4 regions of the Streptomyces sp. NPDC001933 genome follow, and region 2 is predicted to be linked to each of the others. Evidence: riboswitches for the same ligand, from Rfam matches in the RefSeq annotation. Region 2 holds a riboswitch; each other region holds the start of a gene.
The links. Region 2 has a riboswitch for cyclic di-AMP ahead of ACFYY7_RS20965 (C40 family peptidase). Riboswitches for the same ligand answer to the same signal wherever they lie in the genome.
Positions count from the first base shown of each region.

Region 1: it holds a riboswitch for cyclic di-AMP, as region 2 does, so the genes downstream of both, ACFYY7_RS07390 (M23 family metallopeptidase) here and ACFYY7_RS20965 (C40 family peptidase) in region 2, are expected to answer to the same signal.
Region 3: it holds a riboswitch for cyclic di-AMP, as region 2 does, so the genes downstream of both, ACFYY7_RS18620 (M23 family metallopeptidase) here and ACFYY7_RS20965 (C40 family peptidase) in region 2, are expected to answer to the same signal.
Region 4: it holds a riboswitch for cyclic di-AMP, as region 2 does, so the genes downstream of both, ACFYY7_RS31565 (peptidoglycan DD-metalloendopeptidase family protein) here and ACFYY7_RS20965 (C40 family peptidase) in region 2, are expected to answer to the same signal.

Region 1 is NZ_JBIASS010000002.1:613,980-616,172, forward strand. It holds gene ACFYY7_RS07390 (M23 family metallopeptidase) at 154-975, opposite strand; cyclic di-AMP (ydaO/yuaA leader) riboswitch at 989-1,154, opposite strand; gene ACFYY7_RS07395 (M16 family metallopeptidase) at 1,427-2,193, opposite strand, start outside.
Region 2 is NZ_JBIASS010000008.1:97,878-100,070, forward strand. It holds gene ACFYY7_RS20955 (LysR family transcriptional regulator) at 1-257, opposite strand, end outside; gene ACFYY7_RS20960 (LysE family translocator) at 330-962, shown strand; gene ACFYY7_RS20965 (C40 family peptidase) at 1,008-1,481, opposite strand; cyclic di-AMP (ydaO/yuaA leader) riboswitch at 1,485-1,657, opposite strand; gene ACFYY7_RS20970 (hypothetical protein) at 2,060-2,193, opposite strand, start outside.
Region 3 is NZ_JBIASS010000006.1:475,195-477,387, reverse strand. It holds gene ACFYY7_RS18620 (M23 family metallopeptidase) at 1-981, opposite strand, end outside; cyclic di-AMP (ydaO/yuaA leader) riboswitch at 993-1,145, opposite strand; gene ACFYY7_RS18615 (PP2C family protein-serine/threonine phosphatase) at 1,419-2,193, opposite strand, start outside.
Region 4 is NZ_JBIASS010000015.1:243,141-245,333, reverse strand. It holds gene ACFYY7_RS31570 (alpha-galactosidase) at 1-564, shown strand, start outside; cyclic di-AMP (ydaO/yuaA leader) riboswitch at 862-1,018, shown strand; gene ACFYY7_RS31565 (peptidoglycan DD-metalloendopeptidase family protein) at 1,022-1,936, shown strand; gene ACFYY7_RS31560 (SGNH/GDSL hydrolase family protein) at 2,126-2,193, shown strand, end outside.

The DNA.
Region 1 (2,193 bases), on a different contig from region 2:
GCCGCATTTCCGATGCCGGGCGAAAATTCATGAATATCTTTTGGCCACGGGGTGGCCGGGCGGGCAGTCGTCCCACGCTGGCGGGCGGCGGGAATGCCGAAGGCCCCGGCATGCTGCAGGGGCCTTCGGGCGAGGTGGTGCGGTGGGCGTCGGTCAGACGTCGACGCCGTGGGCGCGCAGGTACGCGACCGGGTCCATGTCGGAGCCGTACGACGGGGTCGTCCGGGCCTCGAAGTGGAGGTGCGGCCCGGTGGAGTTGCCGGTCGAGCCGGAGAGGCCGATCTGCTGGCCCGCGCCGACGCTCTGGCCGACGGAGACGCCGATCGAGGAGAGGTGGCCGTACTGCGTGTACGTGCCGTCCGTCATCCGGAGCACGATGTTGTTGCCGTACGCACCGCCCCAGCCGGCCTCGACGACGGTGCCGGCGCCGACGGCGACGACGGAGCTGCCGGAGGCGGCGTGGAAGTCGATGCCGGAGTGGCTGCCGGAGGACCAGAGCGAGCCGCTGGACTTGTAGCCGGTGCTGACGTACGAGCCGGCGACCGGAAGCCGGAAGGCGCCCAGGCGGGTGCGCTCGGCGGACCGGGCGGCGCGGGCCTTCTCGGCGCGGGCCTCGGCGGCGCGCTTCGCTTCGGCCCTGGCCTTCGCCTCGGCCTCGGCCTTTGCCTCGGCCTTCTTCTTGGCCTCGGCCTTGCGGTGGGCCTCGGCCTTCGCCTTCGCCGCGGCGTCGGCCTGGTGCTGCTGGGCGTCGGCCTGGGCGTCGATCCGGTCGGCGAGGGTCTTGTCGATGGCGATGACCTGGCCGAGGCCGGTCTCGCTCGTGGAGGGGGCGTCGGAGTCCGCTGCGAAGGCGGGAGCGGCCAGGCCGCCGATGACGCCGGTGGTGGCCAGAGCCGCGACGCCGACGACCTTCGCGCTGCGGCGCGTCAGTCGGCTCGGGGCACGGTGCTTCCCGGTGGCACGGGTGAACGCCATGGAGTGGCTGGTCCTTTCCTTCCTTCTCGCCTACCGGGTTAGCTGACGGGTTCGGAGCAGGAAGGTCTCCTACGGATGCCCCGGCCCGTCCGGGCTCAGGCATCCGATTCACCCCAGGGACTTCGTGGGTCCCCGGCTCCCCAGGCTCGCGCCTGACGGGGACTCGGCGATGACTGTCCGGTACGTCGCGGATGCGGCATACGAGTGACGGACAGTCCAGCCGACGCTAAGCGGGGTCACTTTCATTCACCAAACGGACAGGCCGTTTTGTAGCGCATCCCACAGGGCAGACAGGCAACCTCCCCCTCAGAACAGACAAAAAGGAAGACCCCGGCGAGATCGCGCTCGCAAGAGCCTTCCTTCTGTCCCGATATCTGGCGATATGCCGAGAGTGGAGACGGGCGGGGCAGGGATGATGACCGGCCCCGCCCGGCGTCCGCCGGGCCACTCGTCAGCCGGTGACCACCGACACCTCTCCGATACCCAGCGCACGGACGGGCTCCTCGATCCGTGCCGCGTCGCCGACGAGGATCGTGACCAGCCGGTCACCCGGGAAGGCGTTGACGACCGCCGCGGTCGCCTCGACCGTGCCGGTCTCCGCGAGCCGGGCGTACAGCTGCGCCTGGTAGTCGTCGGGGAGGTGCTGCTCGACCTGGTCGGCGAGGGTGCCCGCGACTGAGGCCGCCGTCTCGAACTTCAGGGGCGCCACACCCACGAGGTTCTGCACGGCCGTCTCGCGTTCCTCGTCGGTCAGCCCCTCGGCCGCCAGGGTCCGCAGCACGGTCCACAGGTCCTTGAGCGCCGGTTCGGTGGACTCCGTGTCCACCGAACCGCTGATGGCGAGCATCGCGGCGCCGGTCGCCCCCGAGGCGGTGTCCGGGGCCGACGACCTCAGCACCTGAGCGAAGGCCCTTACGCCGTACGTGTAGCCCTTCTCCTCGCGCAGCACCCGGTCGAGACGGGAGGTGAGGGTGCCGCCAAGGCAGTACGTGCCGAGCACCTGGGCCGGCCACACGCTGTCGTGCCGGTCGGCGCCGATCCGGCCGATCAGCAGCTGCGTCTGCACCGCGCCCGGACGGTCGACGATCACCACCCGCCCGGTGTCGTCGGCGGTGATCGGCGGCGCGGGGCGCGGGGCCGCGGTGTCTCCCGACCAGTCGCCGAGGGTGTCGGCGAGCAGGGCGTCCAGGTCGATGCCGGTGAGGTCACCGACGACCA
Region 2 (2,193 bases):
AGGCGGGCCAGCTCATGGCGGGCCTGGTCCATCTCGTCGAGGACGCGCCTGGCGCGTCCGGCCAGCAGTTCGCCCGCGGCCGTGAGCCGGGCGCCTCGGTGGTGACGTACCAGCAGTGCGGCGCCCGCCTCCCGCTCCAGCTTGGCGAGCTGCTGGGAGAGGGCCGGCGCGGTGTAGCCCAGACGTGCGGCGGCCCGGGTGATCGATCCGGCCTCCGCGACCGCCACCAGCGCCGCCAGCCGTGTCGGGTCGTACATTAAGCGTTCCTTTTGGCAGACCCAGAAGATTGCAAGTACACGCTAATGGCTCTGCCGGGTCAGGGTGGACCCATGGACGCACAACTGATCGCCTTCGTCGGGGTCGCCGCAGGAATGGTCGCGCTGCCGGGCGCGGACTTCACCGTCGTCGTACGCAACGCGCTCGCCTCCCGGAGCGCGGGGGTGGCCAGCGCGCTGGGCGTGGCCGGCGGCCTGCTGGTGCACACCGCCCTGGCTGTCGCCGGGCTCGCCGCGGTGCTCGTGGCGGTGCCCGCCCTGTTGCGTACCGTCCAGCTGCTCGGCGGGGTCTATGTCCTGTACCTCGGCATCAGCGCCCTGCGTGCGGCCCGGCGCCGCGCCCCGGACGGGGACGGTCCCGAGGACCGGCCCGCGGACCGGGGACGCGTGCGCGCGCTGCGGCAGGGCTTCCTGACCAATGCGCTCAATCCCAAGGCGCCGGTGCTCTTCCTGAGCCTGCTGCCCCAGTTCGTCCCCGACGGGCAGCCGCCGCTGCCCAGGACCCTGCTGCTCGCGGCGATCGTCGTCGCGATGGCGCTGGTCTGGTTCCCGGCCGTGGCGCTGCTCGTGGACCGGCTGGGGCGGTGGCTGCGCCGGCCGCGTACCGCGCGCGCCATCGAGGGCGGCAGCGGCGCGGCGCTCACCGCGCTGGGGCTGGTGCTGGTGACCGGCCCGCTGCCGCACTGAGCGCGGGAGGAGCCGGCGGCCCCGGCCCGGCGGCCGGGCCCCTCCTCAGCGGACCCGGCCGTAGTAGACGCTCTTGGTCCAGATCTTCTCCAGCCGCACCACGGAGCCGGTCCTCGGTGAGTGCCAGATCTTGCCCTTACCGGCGTAGATCCCCACGTGGTAGATGCTGCGGCCGTAGTGGAAGAAGACCAGATCGCCGCGTTTGCGGTGCGAGGCCGAGATGTGCCGCGTCCGGTTGTACTGCTGCTGGGCGGTGCGGGGGAGCTTCTTGCCTGCCTTCTTGAACGAGTAGAGCGTCAGCCCCGAGCAGTCGAAGCGGTTGGGCCCGGTGGCCCCCCAACCGTAGGGCGCCCCCTTCTTCGATGCCGCGATCTTGAGCGCCTTCATCGACAGTGTCGCCGCCTGGGCCTCCGTCGCGGCGCCCGGGGCGAACATGGTGCCGCCGACGGCGGCGAGTGTGAGAACCGAGGCCGTACCGGCCCGGACAAGCAGAGACGGGACATGAACCTGCGCAGTCATGCGCAACCCTTCGTCAGCCGCCTGTGAAGGATGACCTGTCGGGTTCGGGCTGGCGAAGTTGCCCGGCCGCGTTCGGCGGCTTCACCCCGAGGGTCGACCGGTGTTCAGGCCGACCCGTTGTGCTCGGGTCCTCCACTCCTGCCGATCCACTTCTGTCGACCAGGCATCCGGACGGCGGCAGGACTCGGCGTCCGCCCGGACCGCCCCGCCGCGGTGGCGGGGGCTTGTCGTCCCAGGGATCTTGACTCACCGGCTGCCGGATTTCCGAGCTGAAACAGGGATATGTGAGGCTCCTCACGACTGATCCGTTCGGGTGGACATAGTGATTTTTTGACGACCCGTCGGTGATCCGGAAGGGGTTCGTACCAGGCACGGAAGGCTGGATTCCGCTCACTGTCCACGTGTGAAACGCAAATTGAGTGGTCCCTCGGGAGGGGGACTTCCTACGCCGAACGAGCGAGGATTTTCGGTGAGACCGTCGGGCGTGTCGAGTACGGGAGTTGGGTGAAGGGCCGCCGGACGGCGAGGCAGGGGGAGTTGGGCGGGCCCCGCCGTCGGCACGCGGGCGTGGGATTCGGTCAACTGCCCTGAGCAGGGGGTACGGTGACGCGTCCGGACCGCCGTTCCCCGTCCAGCACGCGCAGCGCACGGGCGAGCGTGGCGGCGTGGATGCGTGCCTCGCCGCGCTCGTGCATCAATGCGAGGGCGTCCC
Region 3 (2,193 bases), on a different contig from region 2:
CCGGCCGATGGTGTCACCGGTGCTGACCTTCTGGCCGACGCTCACGCCGATCGAGGACTGGTGGCAGTACCAGATCTCCGTACCGTCCTCCAGCTCCAGCACGGTGCGGTAGCCGTACGAACCGGCCAGGCCCGCCGACTTGATCGTGCCGCCGTGGACGGCCTTGACCGGGGTGCCGGTCGGAGCGGCGAAGTCGAGGCCGGTGTGGTGGCCGGAGGACCACATCGAACCGGCCTGGCCGTAGGTCGAGGTGATCGTGTACGAGAAGGTCGGGATGGCGTAGCTGGCGGCGAGCTTGGCGAGCCGCGCGGCCTCCGCCTTCTTCTTGGCCTCCTCCTCCGCCTTCTTCTTCTCGGCGGCGGCCTTGGCCTTGGCCTCGTCCTGCTGCTTCTGGGCCTCGGCGGCCGCCTTCTCCGCGGCCTCCTTCTCCTCGGCCGCCTTGGCCTCGGCGTCGGCTGCGTCCTGCTGCTGCTCGGCCTGCTGGAGGATACGGGCGCGGAGCGCCTCGCCCGCGTCCGTCGTGCCCTGCTCGGCCTCGGCGGTGGTGATGCCGGCGGTGGTGAGCGGGGCGGTGGCGGCCGCGACCTCGGTCCTGCCCGCCTCGGAACCGTCGGAGAACAGGGCGCCCACGCCGGGAAGGGACTTGGCGTCGGGGAGGTTGTCCGTGATGGCGTCGGGCATGGAGATGGAGACCGGCGGCTTGCTCTGCGCGGAGGCCATGCCACCCGCGCCGACCGCCGCTATGACGCCGACACCCAGCACCGTGGAGCTACGGGCGAGACCGTTGCGCTGCTTGGCTACGCGGTGCCTGCCGCGCACGGGGCGGACGGACTCCTCTGTGGGGTTCCACTCGTCCCAGCCGCGGTCGGGCTCACTGGTGAACTCACCCGTGAAATTGCCGGTGAAGTCGCCTTCGGGCCCGGTGCCGTAGTCGTGATCGAACCGGGACGGGGCCTCGGGGGCAGGCTTGTTGGACGCCACGGGGGCGCACTCCTTTCCTTCCTTCTCGCCTACCGGGTTAGCTGACGGGTTCGGAGCAGGAAGGTCTCCTACGGGCCCCTCTGTCTCTCACGAGACACAGGCGTCCGATTCACCCCATGTAGGTGGTTCCCCGGTTCCCTTGCGGAATTCGGCGCTCGCGCACGGCGCCGCCACTGATGACGGCTGGGACGACCGCGCTGCGTTATCGAACGTTAATAGACACCGGGGCCGTATTCCAAGCTGTTCCCACTGATCGTTCACTTCTTTGGCCTGGACTTTACGGGACACAAGCGGGTGGAATCGGACGAGTTGACCGACCCTCAGTCACTACCCTGTTTCTGACGTTGCGTCAAACGTTATGCGGAGCGGTGTCCTTCGATTACGCACGGTGGCATCACCCCGCCACGTCACCGTCCCCGCCCGTCCCTCACGTCTTTTCACGTCTCCTCAGCACCGACGATCCGCACGGTCCTTCGCCGGTCCGGCTGTCCCTCGGCCGGACGTGCGACCGCGAGCAACGCCATGTCGTCGGTCGTCTCGCCGCCCGTGTGCAGGCGCACGTCATCGGTCAGGGCTGACAGCAACTCCTCGGGCCCCGGGAAGATCCGCCCGCGCAGCCGGGCCGCCGGATCGTAGAAGACCCCCTCGGCGTCCCGCGCCTCGGAGAGGCCGTCCGTGTAGAGGAGCAGCGTCGTCCCGGCCGGCAGATCCCACTCGTCCGTGCACTCCGGCCACGTCCCCAGCCCCATCCCGATCGGCAGCGCGGGCACGGAGGGCTTCAGCACCTCCAGCGCCCCGTCCGGATGCAGCAGGAGCGGCTCGGGGTGCCCGCGGTTGACGATCCGCACCAGGGACAGCCCGTACGGGATCTCGGCCAGCACGGCGGTGATGAAGCCCTCCAGCACATCGAGCCCGCCCCGCCGCGCCTCCTCCCGCGCCAGCGCCCGCTCCAGCCGCCGCGCCACCCCCTCCAGCGAGGATTCCTGCTCGGCCGCCTCGCGGAACGCCCCGATGACCACCGCCACCGTCTCGACGGCGTCGAGCCCCTTCCCCCGTACGTCACCGACCACCAGCCGCACCCCCTGCGGGGTATCCGCCACGGCGAACAGGTCACCGCCGACGAACTCGTCCGCCTGCGCCGCCTCGTACCGCGCCGCGACATGCAGTCCGCCGATCCGGTCGGCCGGCTGCGGCAGCACCGCGCGCATGGCC
Region 4 (2,193 bases), on a different contig from region 2:
TCCCGTACGGACCAGGTGTGGACCTCCGACAACACCGACCCGCTCGACCGTCTCGCCATCCAGGAGGGTTTCGGGCACATCCACCCGGCCCGGGTGATGGCCGCCTGGGTCACCGACAGCCCGAACGACCAGCTCAACGGCAGGGTCAGCTCGCTGCGCTTCCGTTTCGTGAGTGCGATGGCCGGTGTGCTCGGGGTCGGTGGGGACCTCACCGAGTGGAGCGAGGCGGAGCTGGCGGAGGCGCGGACCTGGGTGGACCTCTACAAGGAGATCCGGCCGGTCGTGCAGCTGGGTGAGCTGTACCGGCTGCGTGCGCCGCGCGGCTCACTGAGCGCGGTCCAGTACGTCCACGGGGACGACGCCGTGGTCCTGATGTGGCTGGAGGCGCAGCGGTACGGGGAACGGCCACCGGTCCTGCGGCTGCGCGGACTCGACCCCGCGGCGACGTACACCTGCCTGGACACGGGGGCGGTGCACCACGGTTCGGCGCTGCTGCACCAGGGGCTGCACACCGGACTCCGGGGTGATCTCGACGCCCGGGTGCTGAGGCTCCGACAGGGATGATGGGCGGCATATGTCCGTAATAGGGGTATTTGCCCGAACATGGCCTGCTTATAAGGGACATGGGGGGTGCCTCGTGAGCGGGATCATATCCGTGACGGTGTGTGGCGACGGGGGAGTCGGGTAATCCGTGCGCCGCGCGGAAAGCCAAGATCCTTAATCCACGGAGTGTGACCGGAATTCCGCGCCGATTTCCCCGGCGCGGATTCCGGTGTGGAACCCGTGGCTTGTTCTCGTCGTCCCGACTCGCTTACGGTCACCGTCAATCCGGTCGGACCGCCTAATCCTGCCGCCGTCCGGAATTCACATCCACTCATCGCGTGGCAGGAGCGGGGGAACCAGGTAAGCCGCCGACCGGAGAAATCCGGCCGGCTCGGGGTGAAGTCGCGCTCAGCGCGGCCGGGCATCTCCAGCCCGAACCCGACAGCTCACCTCGCAGGCGCCGGAGAGGAAACAGACCATGCCCATATCGGGTAAGCACCGTCGTCCGAAGGTCAGCACCATCGCCCGTGGCGTCGCCGCGGTGAGCGCCGGCGGCGCCGTCGTCGCACTGCCGCTGCTCGGTGCCACCGGTGCCCAGGCCGCCCCGGCCGCCGCGCCGCAGTCGGCCGCCGCCACGCAGGCCGCCCCGGCCGCGCAGAAGCAGGCCGCCACCACGACGTACTCCGTCGTCTCCGGCGACTACCTGTCGAAGATCGCCGCCGAGCACCAGATCAAGGGCGGCTGGCAGAAGCTGTACCAGGACAACCGCAAGGTCGTCGGCGAGGACCCCAGCCTGATCTTCCCGGGCATGAAGCTGACCCTCGGCGTCAAGGCCTCCGGCAACGCAGCGCCCACCGGCGCCGGCACCGGCTCGGCCCTCCCGTCGAAGGCGCCCTCGGTGGTCGTCGAGAGGTCCGCCCCGGCCAAGCCCTCCGCCGCCCCGGAGTCCAAGGCCCCGGCCTCCGCCCCGGCCGCCCAGAGCAACGGCTCCGGCTACGTCCACCCGGTCCCCGGTAACCACACCACCAATTACCGCGCCTCCGGCTCCAACTGGTCCAGCGGCAGCCACTCCGGGATCGACTTCCCCGTCGCCTCCGGCACCAGCGTGAAGTCCATCACCTCCGGCACCGTCGTCACCGCCGGCTGGGGTGGCGCGTACGGCAACCAGGTCGTCGTCAAGCACGCCGACGGCCACTACTCGCAGTACGGCCACCTGTCCTCCGCCTCCGTCTCGGTGGGCCAGGCCGTGAGCGCCGGTCAGCAGATCGGCCTCTCCGGCTCCACCGGCAACTCCACCGGCCCGCACCTGCACTTCGAGGTCCGCACGGGCCCGGCGTACGGCTCGGACATCGACCCGATCGCCTTCCTGGCCTCGCACGGCATCTACGTCTGAGCCGAACGGCCGGGCAGCTGAGCGACAGAGCATGACCTGAGCAACACGGAAGGGGCGGTGCGCGGCGGCGCATCGCCCCTTCTGCTTATTCCCCCTTTACCAAAAACTGACCGGGTGGTCTATCTCACCACCCGTCAACCCTTTATTACGGTCGCGTAGGTCACATTCGGCGGTGCAGGATAAGCGTTTGTGGCAGACGATTCGAGAAAAAACCAACGTGGCGTCAACAACCGACAGGGCGTCATCGGGTCGTACGC